One region of the Vibrio profundum genome, then DNA from elsewhere that is predicted to be linked to it. Evidence: predicted binding sites of a transcription regulator. Region 1 holds the regulator's gene; the other holds the start of a gene.
What was found. Region 1 encodes CRP, which controls carbon source genes, mostly activating them, when cyclic AMP is high. Its sites were predicted from a motif close to TGTGANNNNNNTCACA; they were not measured.
Positions count from the first base shown of each region.

Region 1 (9,938 bases):
GGCGTGAACAATGTTGTGAAACTCTTGACGTTTGGCAACAACTACACAGGTTGCAGTGAAATTTGCACCCTGTTCTTACGAGAAGATTTTCGTCACGGGCTCAACGGCCGTTTAATGTCTAAATGCCGTTTTTTGATGATGGCAGAGCACCCTCATCGCTTTTCTGAAACCATTTTTGCTGAAATGCGTGGAGTGTCGGATGACGATGGTAATTCACCATTCTGGCAATGGTTGCAAGAGCACTTTTTCTCGATTGATTTTACTCTTGCTGATTATCTGACTGGTATCGGGAAAAAAGGCTTCATCGCCGATTTGATGCCTAAGCTGCCTATCTATATCAATTTATTGAGCGAAGAAGCGCAAGCGGTTATCGGCCAAGTTCACGAGAACACTAAACCTGCTTTACGTCTATTAGAAAAAGAAGGTTTTAGCTGCCGTAATTATGTCGACATTTTTGATGGGGGCCCGTCAGTCGAATGTGACTTATCGAATATTGAATCGGTTCGCCATTCGTTCAGAGCAAGCGTACAAATCTCCGAGCATTCTAGCTCGCAAGACTATTTGATTGCTAACACCTCGTTTGAAAACTTCCGAGCGACGGTAGCAAAGGCGGCCTACGATCAGGCGACAGATAGTGTCATTTTGGATAGTAAAGTTGCGTCGGCATTAGAGATAGCCGAAGGCGATAAAGTCAGAATGTTGGCAGTTTAAGTTTATTTTGAGGATAAAGTGATGACTCAGTGGATTGGTGGGCAATGGCAGGAAGGGGCGGGTGAAGTGATTGCCTCTCTCAGCCCTTACGATAATCAACAAATTTGGCACGGTAAGAGTGCAACGCCAGTGCAAGTCGATGCGGCGGTTGAAGCGGCGCGTGCCGCTTTTGTACGCTGGAAGAAAACCAGTTTGGCAGAACGTGAGCAACTGGTGCAGGCTTTTGCTGACAAAGTAAAAGCGAACAGTGAAACGATAGCGGAAATCATTGCTAAAGAGACGGGTAAGCCTATTTGGGAAACTCGCACTGAAGCGGCGGCAATGGCGGGTAAAATCGCGATATCTATTCGTGCTTATCATGACAGAACTGGAGCTGCGACTCGTGAAGTTGCTGGCAATCAAGTAGTGCTGCGCCACCGACCACTAGGTGTGATGGCCGTTTTTGGTCCTTATAACTTCCCCGGACATTTGCCTAATGGGCATATTGTGCCAGCACTCTTAGCTGGTAACACCGTGGTGTTTAAGCCTTCAGAATTGACACCGTGGACGGGCGAATTTGTCATGAAACTATGGCAAGAAGCGGGCTTACCTGCTGGCGTTGTCAACTTAGTACAAGGCGCAAAAGAAACCGGTATCGCGCTAGCCAATGCCAAAGGTATTGATGGCGTACTCTTTACCGGCAGTGCGAATACCGGGCATATATTGCACCGCCAATTCGCAGGCCAGCCAGATAAAATGCTCGCATTGGAAATGGGTGGCAATAACCCAATGGTGATTTCTGAGCAATATGGAGATTTGGATGCCACGGTATACACCATAGTACAATCGGCATTTATTAGTGCTGGTCAGCGCTGTACGTGCGCACGCCGCTTATATGTTCCAGAAGGAAACAAAGGGGACCAGCTACTAAGTAAATTACTCACTGCAGCGAAGGAAATCATTGTTGATCAGCCATTTGCCGAGCCAGCGCCTTTCATGGGACCGCAAATTTCTCAGCAAGCCGCGCAAGTTATTCTCGACGCACAGGCCAATCTTGTGTCACTAGGCGGTAAATCAATTTTGCCTGCCAGAGCAGGTGAGGCCGCCTTTGTTTCGCCGGGTATTATTGATGTCACCGATATCGCTGAGTTGCCTGATGAAGAGTACTTTGGGCCTTTACTACAGGTTGTTCGCTATCGCACCTTAGAACAAGCGGTCACGCTTGCTAATGACACGCGTTTTGGCCTGTCAGCGGGCTTAGTGTCTACCGATGATTCTGAGTGGGATTACTTCGTTGATCATATTCGCGCGGGTATCGTGAATCGTAACCGTCAATTGACAGGCGCGAGTGGTGATGCACCATTTGGTGGTCCTGGGGCATCTGGTAACTTACGACCAAGCGCTTACTATGCGGCGGATTACTGTGCCTATCCAATGGCTTCAATGGAGGGAGCATCAACGATGCTGCCAGACACTTTGAGTCCAGGTATCAAACTTTAGTGTGATGAGAAGAGGAGTCGGTAATGACACCGTCGATATTATTTCAATCTCTCTGGAATGACTATATTGAGCGCCTATGCCCATCGGCTGAGCGTGTTCACAAGCTGCTGCAAGAAGAGACGACCCTGATTAACGACCATATTGCATTGCGCACCTTTAATCTCGCGCCTGTTGGCCTTGAGGTGTTGGCTGCGCCTTTCTTAGCATTGGGCTATCAAGAATGTGGTGATTATGTTTTTGAAAGCAAGCATTTGGTAGCAAAGCATTATGAACACCCTGATGCTAATCAGCCTAAGGTGTTCATCAGTGAATTGTTGGTAGAGAAATTACCGAGCCAAGCGCAAGCTATTGTTGAGCGCTTGGTACAACAAGTCGATTCACAGCGTTTACACTCACATGAGTTTCTATCGGCTGGGCGTTTATGGGACATCAGCTTCGATGACTATCAGTGCCTTGCTAAGAGTAGCGAATACGCCGCTTGGTTGTCGGTTCATGGTTATGGTGCTAATCACTTTACGGTGAGCGTTAACCAGCTCAATCGCTTCGAGCAAGTCAAACAAGTGAACGATTACCTGACACAATCTGGTTTTGCAATTAATCAATCGGGTGGAGAAGTAAAAGGGTCGCCTGAAGTTTTGTTAGAACAATCATCGACGATGGCTGATAAAGTCGTGGTGACATTTAGCGATGGTCAGCATGAAGTGCCGGGTGGGTTCTACGAATTTGCTAAGCGTTACGCTATGGCCAATGGCGAGCTATACCCAGGCTTTGTTGCAGCGTCTGCAGATAAGATCTTTGAAAGCACTAATCTTTGATAATATTGATTTATAAAAAGATGAAGGAAGGGTGAGTGTGAAAACTCGCTCTTTGCTAAAACATAAAGCCACCTCAATGAGGTGGCTTTATTGTCTGCATCTTTAATTGCTAGGTGATTAACGAGTGCCGTATACGACGATCGTTTTACCGTGCGCAGAAATCAGATTCTGCTCTTCTAGCATTTTAAGGATACGACCAACAGTTTCGCGGGAGCAACCAACAATCTGGCCAATTTCTTGGCGAGTGATTTTGATTTGCATGCCATCAGGGTGGGTCATTGCATCCGGTTGTTTCGCCAGATTAAGCAGTGTTTGGGCAATACGGCCCGTCACATCTAGGAAAGCTAAATCGCCAACTTTTTGGCTAGTCACTTTCAATCTGCTCGCAATCTGTGAAGACAGACGCATCAGGATGTCAGGGTTAACTTGGATAAGCTGACGGAATTTCTTAAAAGAAATTTCAGCAACTTCGCATGGAGATTTAGCTCTTACCCAGGCTGTACGTTCTTGATCTTCTTCAAATAGACCAAGTTCGCCGATGAAATCACCTTGGTTGAGGTAAGACAGGATCATCTCCTTGCCTTCTTCGTCTTTTATCAGAACCGCAACAGATCCTTTAACAATGTAATACAACGTTTCCGCCTTCTCGCCCGCATGGATCAACGTGCTCTTTGAAGGGTACTTATGAATATGACAATGTGAAAGAAACCACTCTAATGTTGGGTCGGTTTGAGGTTTACCTAGAACCATAATATCTCACTTCCTCTGCAGGTGATGCTTGCCGTGTTCCATAATTTAGCCAGACCAGAAACCTGGTCTATCAGGACAAAATAGTTTCCTTATGCCGCAAGCTATCTTGTGTTTCCTTTCTGATAGTATCCTTTTTGCCACAGAATTTCTTGATTTAAATGGCTCGGAGGCGCGCATTTTATAGGCAAAAACGTGCCTAAGATCACGCTATGAGAACTCAGTGTCATTCGTGGCTAAATCTTGAGCACTCTAGCCTATTTTACCCGTCTCGATCAACTGTTGCAAAATTGGTCGTACGATCAGCTCCATGGCAAAGCTCATTTTGCCCCCAGGAACGACAAGCGTGTTATGACGCGACATGAATGAGCCATCAATCATAGCGAGCAGGTATGGAAAATCGACGTTTTTCATTCCGCGTAACCGGATGACCACAAAGCTTTCATCGAGGCTGGGGATGCCTTTGGCATTGAGTGGATTGGAAGTATCAACGGTTGGAACACGCTGGAAATTGATATGAGTACGAGAGAATTGTGGGGTGATGTAGTTTAGGTAGTCGTCCATAGAACGCACGATGGAGTCCATCACGGCTTCTCGTGAGTGGCCGCGGTCACGGGTGTCACGGACAAATTTCTGTATCCACTCAAGGTTAACAATGGGCACCATGCCAATTAGTAGATCGACATGTTGGGCGACATTGACGTCACCATCTACGACCCCCCCGTGCAAGCCTTCGTAGAACAATACATCGGTATTGGTGGGTAAGTCTTGCCAAGGAGTAAACGTGCCGGGCATTTGATTGTAGGGTACGGCCTCATCAAAGGTGTGTAAGTAGCGGCGTACTTGGCCGACTCCTTCCTTACCAAAGGTTTTGAAAAATTGCTCCAGCGTGGTGAAATTATTGGCTTGTGGTCCGAAGTAGCTGATGTGCCGCCCTTGTTCGCGGGCTTTACGGATCTCCACGTCCATCTCGGGGCGAGTGAATTGATGGAAACTGTCACCTTCTACCCATGCAGGCTTGATGTTCATCATATTGAACATCTTTCTAAACGCTTCCGATGTGGTGGTCGTTCCAGCTCCTGATGAACCGGTGACGGCGATAATGGGGTGCTTTGCTGACATGACGAGCCCTGTCTATTCGATAATTGCCTTTGGCGAATGACTATAGCAGGAACTGGCTTGGCTATGAAATATTGCCTTGAAATGTATGACGAAGCTGAATGTTTACCGATTCATGCAGCTCTGAATACACGATGACCGCTTCATTATTTTTTAGCTGTATTTTTACTTGGTCGACTTTATTTTGTAGCGAGAATTCTTCTGTTCCGTAGTCGGTGCCTTCACGTAGTACAAACTCATGAATGAGGTTGTCTAGTGTCTCAGTTTCGAGCTGTTGCCAAGGTATGATCATATCAAGCTTTTAAGGGGTAAGTTGAGCGAGGGCAGCAGTATACCTGAGCCGATAGCAAAAAACCTACCCTGCTGAGAGTGTACATATGAGGCTAACTGCTTACTTTGGCATTGCTAAAGATGGGATAGAGGCGCTCTGCACCAAGCTGCCGACAATAGCTCAAGGTTAACGGTGTGGTTGTGGGGCTGATGAGGCCTAAGCTATTCACACAGGCAACCAAGTCGGATTGCTGCTGCTTTTCAAGTTGCAGCTCAAACTGGAGTGACTCTCGGTAGAGAGAGTCAGGGAGATGCTGTTTATATTGTCGCCTTAGCTGACGAAAATTGTGCAGCAGAGCCTCCGTACGCCCTACGCAGGTCTCCACTTGGTGCCAGTCTTGCTCTTGAAATGCTATTTGCTGCTCATCAAGCCACTTGAGCAATAGCAGTAAATTCACATTGCCCCGAAAGTGGTTCTGTAATTCTAAACAAGCGTTTTTAACTTGCCTTATTCCGTAGTATTGCAAGCTAAACTGCCACAACCTTTCTAAGGTTAATGGCATGCTAGCAGACTTCACCGTCATTACGCGTTGAGTTCCTGTTCCATATTTTCGAGTTCTTCTTGCAGCGACATCCATTCTAGCTCGACTTCCTCAAGTTTAGACTTACTACTGGCTTGTGCGCTGAGTACTTGGTTAAGTTTAGTCTTATTTTCTGCTTCATATAAGGAAGCCTCTACTAATTGCTCTTCGGCCTCGCTTAACTGTTGCTGCAGTCTATCCATTTCTTTTTCCAATTTGGTCAGAGTTTTGCGAATTGGTGCAGTAAGCTTACGAAACTCTGCTTCCTTACGCTTTTGCTCTTTTTTGGAGGCGGCGCTGTGGCTGGTATCTTTTTCCAAGCTTGGGGCTTGATTAGCCTTTCGCGTCAGCTTTTGTTGTTCCGTGAGCCATTTATAATAGCCAGTGAGGTCATCGTTAAACGGTGCAACTTGGCGGTTATCAACCAAATATAGCTCGTCTGTGGTCGCACGCAGCAAATAACGGTCGTGGCTGACAATGACCATGGCGCCTTCAAATGACTGCAGAGCTAATGTCAGCGCTTGACGCATATCCAAATCAAGGTGGTTGGTCGGTTCATCGAGCAGCAATAAGTTGGGTTTACCCCAGACAATCAGCGCTAGCACGAGGCGGGCTTTTTCGCCCCCAGAAAATGGAGCTACTTTCTCAAGCGATTTCTCGCCTTGAAAGCCGAAGCTGCCTAAGTAATCACGCAGTTGCTGTTCGGTATGCTTGGGTGCGATTTGCATCATATGTTGCAAAGGCGATTCTTCAGGGTGCAGGGTTTCAAGCTGATGCTGAGCAAAATAACCAATTTTGACCCCTTGTGAGTAAATAAACTCGCCGCTTTGCGGTATCAACTCCCCCGATAATAATTTGATTAACGTCGATTTACCTGCGCCATTTCTGCCGAGCAATCCAATACGGCTGCCGGGGACGAGGTTTAAACGAATTTTCTCTAGAATTAGGTTGTCTTCGTAGCCTGCGGATACGTGATCCATCCTCAATATTGGATTTGGAAGCGCGTCAGGTTGCTTGAATTCAAAGCTAAATGGGTTATCAAACTGAGCGGGAAGAACCTTTTCCATTTTTTCCAGCGCTTTGATACGACTTTGCGCTTGGCGGGCCTTAGAGGCTTTGTAGCGAAATCGGTCGATATAGCTTTGCATGTGCGACATTTGCTTTTGTTGCTTTTGATACGAAGCTTGCTGTAGTAGAAGTTTCTGCGCGCGCTGGCTTTCGAACGACGAATAGTTGCCGGTGTACTCATTGAGTGATTGGTTTTCAACATGGATCACTCGGCTTACGATAGGGTCGAGAAAATCTCGGTCATGGGAAATGAGAATTAAAGTGCCCGGATAAGTCTGCAGCCATTGCTCTAGCCACATGACAGCGTCTAAATCCAAGTGGTTGGTTGGTTCGTCCAGTAATAACAAATCTGAGCGACACAGTAGCGCTTGAGCGAGGTTCAGGCGCATCCGCCAGCCACCAGAAAACTGGGTTAAGTGCCAGCCCATCTGCGTTTGGCTAAATCCTAGCCCGTCTAACAATTCTGCCGCTCTGGATTGAATGGTATAGCCGCCAATCGTTTCAATTTGTCCATGCAGTTCAGCCGCGAGAGTGCCATTGTCATCGGCCTCGGCTTGCAGTAGCGCTTTTTCCAATTGACGGTATTCACGATCGCCATCAATAACATATTCGATTGCGCTGCGCTCAATTGCTGGAGTTTCTTGTGCAACCCAAGCTAGCTGCCAATGACTCGGCTGGCTGAAGTTGCCCGCATCAATACTTAGCTCATCTTTCATGAGTGCAAAGAGAGTCGATTTACCACAGCCGTTTTTACCGACTAGGCCAATCTTATCTCCGGGGTGGATGGTTGCTGAGGCGTGTTCGAGAAGTGGTTTGCCGCCGCGCAGCAATTGAATATCAGAGAAGGTAATCATAAATTTCTAGGGTAATTAGTTAAGCGATCTTCGGGAATAGTAGGGTGAATGAGGATAAATGTCGATCATTATGCAATTTGAGGTATGATTCACAATAGGTAGGAAAAATTCGACAAGGACTGTGGCACGACGAATGGTAAACCCAACGGCAACGACTATCTCCCCTCCGAAGGTACTGGTGATTTATGCTCATCCAGACCCAGATAGCTCGATCGCAAATCAAACGTTAATTAATAATATAAGCGACTTAGAGCATGTGTTAGTGCATGACATCTACGCTCAATACCCTGACTTCTTTATCGATGTGCATCATGAGCAGCAATTATTATTGCAACATGATGTGATTGTTTTTCAGCATCCCCTGTATATGTATTCTTGTCCTTCGCTGCTTAAAGAGTGGTTTGATCGGGTTCTTGCCAAAGGGTTTGCATTTGGCGAGCATTGTGCGCTGCAGGGGAAGAGCTGGAGGAATGTTATCACCACGGGTGGTAAATTTTTGGCCTTTGATGAGAAGGGCTATAATAAATACCCGTTGGAACAAATTCTGCAACCTTTTGAGTTGACCGCCGCGCTATGCAAAATGGAGTGGTTCGAGCCATTGGTTCTGTATTGGTCGCATCACGTGACGGACGTACAGCGCGAGCGGCATGCTCAGCAATATCGAGAGTGGTTGATCTCTCCTTGCTCGTTATCAGGAGGCGATAATGGAGATTGCACATGATGTACTAGAAAGCTGTGCGATTTTTCTTGCGGCAGCGGTGGTCACGGTACCGATCGCGCAGCGGTTAGGCCTGGGCTCCGTATTAGGATATTTGCTAGCAGGGGTGGCTATCGGCCCCTGGGGGCTTGGCCTGATCGATGATGTTGAAGCCATTTTGCATTTTGCAGAATTTGGCGTGGTGTTGCTGCTTTTCTTGATAGGGTTAGAGCTGAATCCTCAGAAGTTATGGCAGTTACGAGGGCCGATTCTTGGCTTTGGTGGGGCTCAGGTCGTGATCACGACCGCGGTATTGGCCAGCATTGCGAATTTGGCGGGCATGTCTTGGCAAGTCAGTTTAGTTATTGGCATGGGGCTAGCACTTTCATCGACTGCCATTGCGTTGAAAGTGATTGAAGAGCAAGAGCTCGAGGGAACGGAGGCTGGCCATTCAGGCTTTTCAGTGCTCTTATTTCAAGATATTGCGGTGATTCCTATGCTGGCTTTGATGCCAGTCCTTGCAGGAAACACGGCCGGAAACTGGTTGGATGCCGCTTGGATCTTAGGTGCGGTTATTGGCCTGTTTATTTTTGGTCACTTTTTACTTCGTCCATTGTTTCGCTATGTGATTATGACTGGCGTACGTGAATTATTTACGGTCACAGCACTGATGTTAGTAGTCGGTATTGCTGTCATCATGAAGCACCTAGGTATTTCGATGGCGCTGGGCACCTTTTTGGCGGGTGTACTGCTGGCCGACAGTGAATATCGGCATGAGCTGGAAATAGCAATCGAGCCGTTTAAAGGCCTGCTGTTGGGACTGTTTTTTATTTCGATTGGCATGGCGGTGAATCTAGGGCTGTTTTTGCTTGCGCCGTTTAAAGTGTTGGCGGCGGTGGTGGGGCTTATCATGGTCAAGGCCATCATCATTTACTTGATTGGCCGTGTTTCAGGAGTGAGAGCCAAAACGCGCAGTCGCGTGGCCGCTATTTTGAGTCAGGGCGGTGAATTTGCGTTCGTTATTTTCACAGCAGCCAATAGTGAAGGCTTGCTGAGTCATTCACAGTCTTCTTTTTTGTTGGTGGTGGTGAGCATGTCTATGGTGACCACGCCGTTACTACTGATGGCGCAAAATCGTTGGTTTGCGAAACGATTAAACCAAGATGATGAGCCCATGAGTGATGAAATCCATAACGATGAACCTAAGGTTATCATCGCGGGCTTTGGTCGGTTTGGCCAAATTGTCGGTCGTTTAATGTCAGCCAACAAAGTGAAAGTTACGGTATTGGAAAGTGATGCCAGTCAAATTCATTTGTTGCGTAAGTTTGGTTACAAAGTTTACTACGGAGATGCGACTCAGGTTGAGCTGCTACGCTCTGCTGGCGCAGAGCAAGCAGAGGCGATTGTGGTCTGTACGGATTCACCCGATGAAATATTGCGAATTGTCGCAATCTGTAAACAACATTTCCCTAGCCTAAAAATATTAGCGCGGGCTCGCAGCCGGGTTGAAGCCTATCAATTGCTTAGTCATGATGTGACCATTTATTCACGCGAAACGTTTTTAGGCGCATTAGATTTAGGGCGACAAGCTTTAATT
Region 1 is NZ_JAKJTA010000006.1:137,843-147,780, reverse strand. It holds gene astA (arginine N-succinyltransferase) at 1-711, shown strand, start outside; gene astD (succinylglutamate-semialdehyde dehydrogenase) at 733-2,190, shown strand; gene L4C34_RS06685 (DUF1338 domain-containing protein) at 2,214-3,005, shown strand; gene crp (cAMP-activated global transcriptional regulator CRP) at 3,123-3,755, opposite strand; gene L4C34_RS06675 (phosphoribulokinase) at 4,005-4,874, opposite strand; gene L4C34_RS06670 (YheU family protein) at 4,936-5,163, opposite strand; gene L4C34_RS06665 (TIGR02444 family protein) at 5,255-5,725, opposite strand; gene L4C34_RS06660 (ABC transporter ATP-binding protein) at 5,725-7,644, opposite strand; gene kefG (glutathione-regulated potassium-efflux system ancillary protein KefG) at 7,778-8,365, shown strand; gene kefB (glutathione-regulated potassium-efflux system protein KefB) at 8,349-9,938, shown strand, end outside.

Region 2 (9,938 bases), on a different contig from region 1:
AAAACGGTGAGATCCTGACTCAGCTCTCACCATCACAAGTAAACCCTCTGTTTGATCAGTCCTTAAGTTGATCGGTCCTTAATACGCGCTAATTGAGGCCATGCTTCTTCATGATCTCGTTGTAACTTCCTGAGTCTTTCATTGTTTTAATTTGCTTATTAAATTCATCAAGATACGTTTGAACATCAGGGTAATTTTTTGAAGCCATCAAGAACAAGCCACCTGTCGTAAACGGTTTCGCTAGAGAATCGAAATCTTTCAAATCAAGTTTTTTATTATCGTTAATAAACGCAATACCAACTAAGCGACTCAATGGGACAAAATCCGCCCGCCCAGCTTTAAGTTTCTGGAAGCAATTTTCCAGCTGTTTAGCTCGAGTCAAACGCACCGTCTTATCATCAATCAAATGTTGAATGGAACTTGGCGTATAGCCCAGTGGCAAACATGCTGTCGTGCCCTTCAAGTTATCCACGGAGAGTGTTGAACCTTTGGCAACAAACGCGACAGTATTGGTGGTAAAAACCGCTTCACTAAACAAAAAATCTTTCTCGCGCTCTGGAGTTTTCAAATACGGAAAGGTCGCAAAATACTGTCCCTTCAGTGTGCTGTCGTAGCCACGTTTCCAAGGTTGGAATGCTATATCAACACTACTGACACTTTTCATTCCTTTAAAAGCAGCTTCAATAATATCCGTTGCCACGCCCCGATTTAACAGCTTTTTACCTGTGAATGGCGGATACTGATCGCCCGTGACCAACTTGATATCCGCCGCGTACACCGACGCACTAAAACAAATTAAAGACCCTAGTAGTATTAAAACTCGCATATCGACATCCCTTCTTTATAGTTAAATAAAAAATAGATATGCTTAAAAAATACGTCAAACTTATAAATAGGGAAGATAAGTGCTATACGCACGGTTATTCATGAAATGCTTATTACTATTAATGTGTTAGCTTATTTTAAAAAAAGTTCATATATTAGAGATCATTCCCTTAATTAGAGAGTAATCATGCACATTACACCGATTGGCTCACACCTCGGCGCGCAGATTACTGACGTGAAACTCAATAATCTACCTCCTGAACAATTCCAACAGATTTACCAAGCTTTTCTCCAATATAAAGTGCTGTTTTTCCCCAAACAAACATTGTTAGCTCAGCAACACTTAGCTCTTGCACGCGCTTTTGGTGAACTAGAGCCTGTACATCCGTTTTTCCCTCATCTTGCCGAAGCAGATCAAGTCATCGTGCTCGAAGTTGGCCCAGGTAAACCTCCGGGAAAGAGTTTCTGGCACACAGATCTAAGCTGGCAAGCCATCCCTTGCAAATGTTCGCTACTACATGCTCACGCATGTCCTGAAGGAAAAGGAGATACCATTTGGAGCTCGATGGAAGCAGTATGGCAGAGCCTTCCTGTCAATGAGCAGCAGCAACTAAGGAACTTCACGGCATTACACCAGCTGCACGCATTTGAGGGAAGTCGCTATGATAGCATCGACCACGAAGGCAACAGTAAAGTTGCCACCGCCAGCCGCAATATTGAGCCTGTTCTCCACCCAATGGTGATTCAACACCCTGAGACTGGTAAAGAATCCCTGTTTATCAACGAACAATTCACTTCACATATTATCGGCCTTGATCCACAAGACAGTGAACGGATACTCACTAGGCTTTTTCAAATGGCTCGTAAAGAAGAATTCCAAGTCCGTTTGCAATGGCAAGTTGATACGCTAGCGATTTGGGATAACCGATGTACTCAGCACCTAGCAATCACAGATTATGGCGAACAGCCAAGACGATTGCACCGAGTGAGCGTCCAAGGCGAGCGATTACTCGCGACCAGCCTCGGCAGAGAAAAGTGAAATAAAGAGAAAAAAGTTAAGAAAGGATTTGCCGCATGCGCTCTTGTACGACTTCTACCAGTAAGTCGGGCTGAAACTTGGATATAAACCGATCACAGCCCACTTTTTCAACCATAGCCTCATTGAAGCTACCACTTAAAGAAGTGTTTAATACTATATGTAAGTCTTTCATACGCTGATCGTTACGCACTTCGAATGTCAGCTTATAGCCATCCATTTCCGGCATCTCAGCATCGGTAATCATCAGTAGGATTTGATCCGTCACTGTTTTACCGCCATCAGCCCAAGATTGTAATAAGTGCAGCGCTTCAAGCCCGTCTCGGCATTCAATGATATTGAGCCCTAACTGAGATAGCGTCCCTTTTACTTGTGAGCGTGCCGTTGACGAATCGTCCACTATCAAAACATTTCTGCCGTTGATTTCTTGGGAAAGATTACTATCGAGTACACCTTCCGATATGGAGACATCGTAATCTACGATTTCTGCCAGTACTTTTTCGACATCAATAATTTCGACAATTCTCGGCTTATCGTCGTCTTGGATTTGGGTGATTGCCGTCAGGTAAGTGGCACGGCCAGTGGTCTTCGGCGGAGGCTGAATTTCAGTCCAAGCCGTGTTCACAATATTTCGCACCTGCCCTACTAAGAAACCCTGCACACTTCTGTTGTATTCCGTAATGATCAAGTTTTCCTCTTGCTCTTCTATTCGAGAAGGTGGAAAACCGATGGCACTTCTGAGATCAATCACAGGTACAGCCAAGCCTCGCAGAGATGCTACCCCAGTAATATGGTGATGGGAGCCCGGCATTTTAGTTAGCATAGGGAGTTTAATCACTTCCTTCACCTTAAACACATTGATGGCGAAGATCTGCAAACTATTCAAACTAAACAATAAGAGTTCGAGTCTATTTTCTCCAACCAAATTCGTGCGCTGGTCAACGGTATTTAACACTCCAGACATGTGGGCACCTACACAATCGTATCTATATCAAAAATAGCCCATAGCAGCCTGCTAAGACAGAAAATTCACTTAATATTCGTGTGATCGAAATACGTTAACCTTCCACTACACGCATCAAAAGCTGCCCATCATACAACGCCTGCTTAATTAAAGCGGCGCCTGGCATAGTCGCTTGCTTGTAGAATCGGGATTCCACAATCGACAATTGTTGATGATAAGAAGGGTGAGTTTGCTGGTCAACGCACTGTTGGATTGCGGGGTAGAGAATATGTTTTGCTTGATTAATCACCCCACCAATCAGTATCTTCTCGGGGTTGAACAAATTCGTCACAATCGCAACTGCCCTACCCAAATAACGCCCCAAAGTCTCAATGATATCCACCGCTAAATGATCCCCCTCCTCTGCCGCTTGGCAAATGGCTTCAATGGTGATGTCAGCGTACTGAGACAACTGAGACGATTCTCCTGCAGCAATCCGACTCATAGTGTGCTCACGAATGGCTTGCGAACTGGCGACCGTTTCTAAGCATCCTCGGTTACCGCAATGACATTTAAGGCCATTTGGATCAATTTGGATATGACCTAACTCGCCAATGTTGCCAAATCGGCCTTGTAAGACCTCACCATCAAGAATAACGCCTGCGCCGACCCCATGATGGATAGAAATGAGAATCGAGTTGTCTGTGTCTTGTGAGTGGCCAAATAACTTTTCAGCCAGTGCCCACGCTCTAGTGTCGTTAGCGACAAACACAGGCATCCCAGTCGCCTTAAAAATCTCAGGGCCTAATGCGAAGTTTTCGACATTGAAATGGGGCATGCGCAGCACGACTCCTGCCTCCGAGTTAACAAGCCCAGGTAAGGTAATCGCAATACTTGTGACCCGCTCTAACTGATCTGCATAAGTTTGAAAAAAATCATCTATTTCATGAAGCAAACGAGCAAGGAGATCATCTTGATCTACTTCGTGGATGTCAATCTTGGTGTCAATCAACACATCTCCGCCCAGCTCATGCAGTGCGAGCGTCAGATAACCACGCCCTAATCGCATCGACAAAAATTGCCAACCGCGATTATCGACCTGCAGCCCGATTGCGGGGCGTCCGCGACAAATCGCTTCTTGCACCGTCGTTTCATGTACAAGGTGCGCTTCAATGAGCTCACGGGTAATTTTGGTAATACTCGCAGGGGCTAAACGACTCTGCTTAGATAAATCAATCCGGGAAATTGGACCATTTTGATCAATGAGTTTATATACACGACCAGCATTGACCTGTTTGATATGATCAATATGGCCTGGGTGCGCCATGTACATTCGATACTCCGACATTCGATAACCCGGTAATTTTTTTACTTTGCGAACTAATTGTGAAGCCTTTTACTGGCTGAGCGTGATAGGTGTCACGTATAAATCCTCTACCTTCGCTCCCCTAGCCAACAAGCAACTAGTATTTAACAAAAGTCACCACATTCAGTAACAAATTTCGCGTCACGCAGACTCGATACGCAAGTGATGGATTAACTCAACTTACACCCAATTCTGGAGCGTATACTGATAATCAATAAGTTATTCCCTATAAACGGATTTAGGATATGCCCCACTCACCTAGGAGAAAATAATGACCACTACGCTTAGGCGGACAAAAATAGTGACGACACTCGGGCCCGCTACCGATAAAGATGACAACTTAGAAAGAATCATCACCGCGGGGGCAAATGTAGTCAGACTGAACTTTTCACATGGCTGTGCACAGGAACATAAACGGCGAGCTGAACAAGTCAGAGAAATTGCTGCCAAGCTTGGTACACATGTCGCTATTTTAGGTGATTTACAAGGCCCAAAGATCCGTATTTCCACGTTTAAAAATCAAAAAATCACGCTTAAAGTGGGGGATAATTTCACTTTGGATGGCGACCTTGAGAAAGAACAAGGCCATCAACATGCGGTGGGGATCGACTACAAGGACCTTCCTAAAGATGTGACCTCTGGGGATTTATTATTGCTAGACGACGGCCGAGTACAACTCAAGGTGACTTCCGTCAAAGGAAACCAAATTCACACCCAAGTGGTGCTTGGCGGTCCATTATCCAACAATAAAGGCATCAACAAAAAAGGCGGTGGATTATCTGCCGAAGCACTAACAGAAAAAGATAAGCAAGACATCCAAGTTGCCGCAGAGATTCAAGTCAACTACCTTGCTATTTCGTTTCCCCGTAATGGCGCGGACATGCAATACGCGCGAGATTTGGCCGTAAATGCAGGATTGCATGCAAAGTTAGTGGCCAAAGTCGAACGTGCTGAGACCGTCGAATCCGAGGCCAACATTGACGACATTATACTGGCCTCAGATGCTGTTATGGTCGCTCGCGGCGACCTTGGGGTAGAAATTGGCGATCCAGAACTGGTTGGGGTACAAAAACAGCTAATCAGACACGCGCGACGCCTCAACAGAACTGTGATCACTGCGACGCAAATGATGGAATCTATGATAGAGAATCCAGTCCCTACCCGCGCAGAAGTGATGGATGTGGCCAACGCCGTGCTCGACGGCACGGATGCGGTCATGCTTTCAGGTGAAACGGCTGCGGGAAGTTACCCTGTTGAAACCGTGACATCAATGGCCGAAGTCTGCTTAGGGGCCGAGAAAATGGCGTCGATCAACCGTTCGACCTACCGTATCGATCGCACATTCCAATCAGAAGAAGAAACCATTGCGATGTCGACCATGTACTCTGCAAACCATTTACAGGGCGTCAAAGCCGTGATCACTTTAACTGAATCAGGCAAAACTGCGTTAATGATGTCTCGTATCAGTTCTGGTCTCCCTATTTTTGCTCTATCGCGTAATAAAGAGACACTCGCTCTGACCACCTTATTTCGCGGGGTCTTTCCAGTGTATTTTGATTATACGGGAGATGCAGGTCTGCCCACTGCGCAAGCTGCCGTTGACACTTTATGCGAAAAAGGTTTTCTCAATCGAGGAGAGCGAGTGATCATCACTCAAGGAGATATTATGGATGTGATTGGTTCAACCAACTGCATGAGAATTCTTTCCGCTTAAAAAGCTCGCTCATCGAAAGTGCATTCATAAAAACGCCTGCATTGAAAGAACTGTGCATCGCAATTCACGACCTATACCATATAAAAAAGGAGCTCGACCTCAATGATGGCTCCCTTTATACGCTCGATTGAAGTCGGCGACAAATCGGGCACCAGCCTTGAGTCCAAGATCATAGTCATAAAGCAGGTTTTCTTCCTTACTCATCAATGAGTTTGATCGTAGCGGCTCATCAGGTTTTATTTGCACAATAAAGCAGTCGTCAGGCGGCGCATTTAAAAAGTTCTGAGTGAGAGAATACGTTTGAAAATGGACCATCAGCATGTCTGCTAGCCCAGAATCGAATTTATCACCGAGTAAGTGGCTCAGTCGATATACGTCATCAGCACCGAATAACCAACGGCCACCATTTAAAGATTCCAAGTGAAAGTGATCTTTTTTCTGCAGCTTTGAGCGCTCGACTTGTTGGAAAAAAAAGCCGCTCCAGTCAGATTTCCATTGTTGTACCCTTTGGCCCCAACGTTCTTGAATACTGTTAAATGAATCTTTGAACCATTCAACCTCAGACGCTGGGACAGAAACTTGGGAGCTTACGCCACCTTGGGGAATATCCTGGCCTTCAGTTCTAATCACAACAATACAGCGTGCATTGCTACGCCATGCTTGCTGTACCGGAATCGATGCCGACACACCACCATCCACAAAGAACTCTCCATCGAGCTCTATTGCAGTATGATACAGGCGAGGTATCGCACACGTCGCAATCAAAATGTCATACCAGTCTTGTCGATAAATCGGAAAGTAATGATCGTGATAAGACTGAGCATGAGTCACAGCAGCAAAGGCTTGCCTTTGACCTAAAACTTCCCGCCCTTTGGCTATATCTAGATGATAGGGAAAATCACAAATAATATCGAGCGCCCAGTTAAGGCCAAGAAATTGCTTTTTGCGAATATAACGCAACAGATGAAAAAACTTAGGCGAAGTCGTTAAATCTAGAATAAACGAACGCCCCAATCCACTTTGCCGAGACAAGAAGGCACACAAATTAAGGGCACCTGCCGATGTGCCATAAAACTCATGAAAAGGGTCAAAATTAGCTAAGATAAAGGCATCTAATACTCCGGAAGTAAAAATCCCTCTTTGGCCGCCCCCTTGAGCGACCAACGTATTCTTGCCACCCGTGAACTTGCTGAGCCGATCAAGATCAACGGAAGACGAAAAATTGGTAATAATGCCACTATTCACTGAGGGCACCAACCTTATCTAATACTGGCTTACGACAAGCGCACCAAAACCAAAAAGCACGGCAAACGTCACTGCTGCAACCAGCAACGCAAATTTAAAATCCTTATCCATAAAATCCTCCTATGTAACTAACAAATTAATAACACCTGTGTGAGGTATCTTCAATTATTGATGTTTTTTTATGCTAGATTCTGGCGTGGCTATCACACTTAAAAAGTTCACTGGCGAAGTAAGTGCAAGATAGCAATGAAAACAATCTCTCAGTTAATGATACTCGGATGTATGCTAGCCACCTCCCCCGCATCGGGGAAAACCTACCTCACTCCATGGGCTGGTTACACCTTAGGTGGTGAAGTTAAGGATCAAAATGATACCGAATACCGGATCAAAGGCTCAGAGAGCTTTGCTTTCTCTTTGGACAACGATTTTGACAATGGTCGCATCGGGCTTTTCTATTCCTACCAAAAAAGTAAAGTCAAAAAACTGAATGTCGACACCAATATGCAGTATTTGCTCTTTCAAAGCAGCATTCCCTATGAGTTGGCACAAGACTTCTTTGGTTATATGGGCGCAGCGGTGGGCGGCTCATACATAGATGCTGACTGGACCAACGATTATGGGTTCGCAGCTAGCATATTCGGTGGGTTCGAATATCAAATGTGGCAGAACTTATACGTTAACGGACAAGTGAGATGGCTTGGCACCAGCGTCGATGGCAATACCTCCGGAGCTTGCACACTTTCCGGATCGAGTAGCTGCACCGTCCAATTTACGACCGATTGGGTAAACCAATATGCCGCGAACTTCGGTCTTACGGTTGTTTTTTAGACAAGCGTGAGGTACAACAATAACTAGAGGCTATGATAAAAACAAAAAAATACTTGTGATGGATGAAATAGATACAATGATCTATCTCTGTTTGATTAGGCAGGAAGCCCTTTTACGACTCGACTCACTTGGCGACACTCTATCTCCGCCCCTACTCGCCTCGCTTTCCATGCCTGACTCACCCTTTATGATTAAAAACTGGGAGTAGTGTTATGCAAAGAGAACAATGGGGATCACGGACTGGCTTTATTTTAGCCGCCGTCGGTTCTGCCATAGGGCTGGGTAATATTTGGCGATTTCCTTACATGGCCTATGAAAACGGCGGCGGCGCGTTTTTCATTCCTTACCTATTTGCAATGATCACCGCCGGCATCCCTTTTATGATTCTAGAATTCAGCATGGGTCATAAAAATCGAGGCTCCGCGCCTACCACTTTGACTAAAATCAATAAGAATTTCCAATGGCTGGGCTGGTTCCAAGTAGGAGTCGCAGCCACCATTGCCGTTTATTACGTGGCGGTAATTGGTTGGGCCATCTCGTACTTAGGTCTATCTTTCACTCAAGGTTGGGGAACCGATACCAACAGCTTCTTTTTCAAAAGCTACCTCGGTTTGGGTGACAATTCACCGACCAATTTAGGTAGTATTCAGTGGAACATTGCTTTCGCGATGCTCATTGCTTGGGCTATCACCTACTTCACAGTGCGCAGCGGCGTTAAATCGGGCATTGAAAAAGCCTCAAAAATTATGATGCCTATCCTATTCATCATGGTGGTTCTACTGATCGCCCGTATGATCTTTTTACCTGGCGCACTAGCAGGGGTGAACTACATATTTGAACCTGATTTTAGCAAAATTTGGGATGTCAAAGTTTGGGCAGCGGCCTATGGGCAGATATTCTTTACCTTAAGTATTGGCTTTGCCATCATGATTGCCTATTCCAGCTATTTGCCTGATAAATCCGATATTAGTAACAATGCGTTTATAACAGTGCTGATTAACTGCGGATTCTCGATCCTAGCAGGTATCATGATCTTTTCGGTGCTCGGATATATGGCGCATGAACAAGGCAAAGCTTTAACCGATGTTGTTTCATCTGGCGTGGGATTAGCCTTTGTCACTTTGCCGGCAGCGATTAACTTACTGCCTGCTCCTTACATTTTAGGTCCACTCTTTTTCTTAGCTCTCGTGGTCGCAGGATTGAGCTCGCATATTTCCATCATTGAGGCCGTCACCTGCTCCATTATGGACAAACTCAAGTGGAGCCGGAAAAAAGCCGCCAATATCGTTGTTGGACTCGGCTTTCTTATTTCCATGGCGTTCGCCACCAATGGCGGTATTTTATTACTCGATTTGGTCGATCACTTTGTCAACAATGTAGGCATACTGACCAGTTGCTTGATTGAAATTATCTTGATGGCTTGGCTGTGCAAAATTGCTGATGTTCGTGACTATGCCAATAAAATATCCGATTTTCATATTGGGTCATGGTTTGATATCTGCCTTAGGTTCATCACACCCATTATTCTCGCTATCATTGTCGCGACCAAGTTCGTAGCCTTGTTTACCACAGGCTATGGTGGCTACGACCTCACTCTAGGCTGGGTACTCATGGCAATATTGCTGATACTAGGCTTACTAACCAATATATTGAGTAAACGGGAGGAATAAACTATGACGACCAGTGCTGTAATTATGATGCTATTGGGGCTTGGTATTACTTGGGGTGGAGCCGCGTACTGCATCCGAAGGGCAATGAAAAAATCAGAGTCCTGAAATCATAGCCCTAAAATAAAAGTCTTCGATTAGGAAACTACGCGGTCGGATCGTTGCCCTACCGCGAGTTTCCATCATTTAAATTCAGAGCAAACGTTAAGTGAAAGCCATTAATGAAAACAATGCCAACGATTTTTTACCACAACTAAGTAAGTCACATATGTACCGAAAACTAAACTTATTATTGTCATTCCCCACGATTGACC
Region 2 is NZ_JAKJTA010000010.1:178,641-188,578, reverse strand. It holds gene L4C34_RS11610 (substrate-binding periplasmic protein) at 89-826, opposite strand; gene L4C34_RS11605 (TauD/TfdA dioxygenase family protein) at 1,013-1,864, shown strand; gene L4C34_RS11600 (chemotaxis protein CheV) at 1,881-2,825, opposite strand; gene mlc (sugar metabolism global transcriptional regulator Mlc) at 2,920-4,137, opposite strand; gene pyk (pyruvate kinase) at 4,442-5,884, shown strand; gene L4C34_RS11585 (patatin-like phospholipase family protein) at 5,984-7,129, opposite strand; gene cydH (cytochrome bd-I oxidase subunit CydH) at 7,148-7,240, opposite strand; gene L4C34_RS11575 (porin family protein) at 7,376-7,957, shown strand; gene L4C34_RS11570 (sodium-dependent transporter) at 8,170-9,627, shown strand; gene L4C34_RS11565 (MetS family NSS transporter small subunit) at 9,631-9,732, shown strand; gene L4C34_RS11560 (hypothetical protein) at 9,843-9,938, opposite strand, start outside.
Region 2: a site for CRP is predicted at 4,213-4,228, ahead of mlc (sugar metabolism global transcriptional regulator Mlc). Genes of this name have one in related genera too.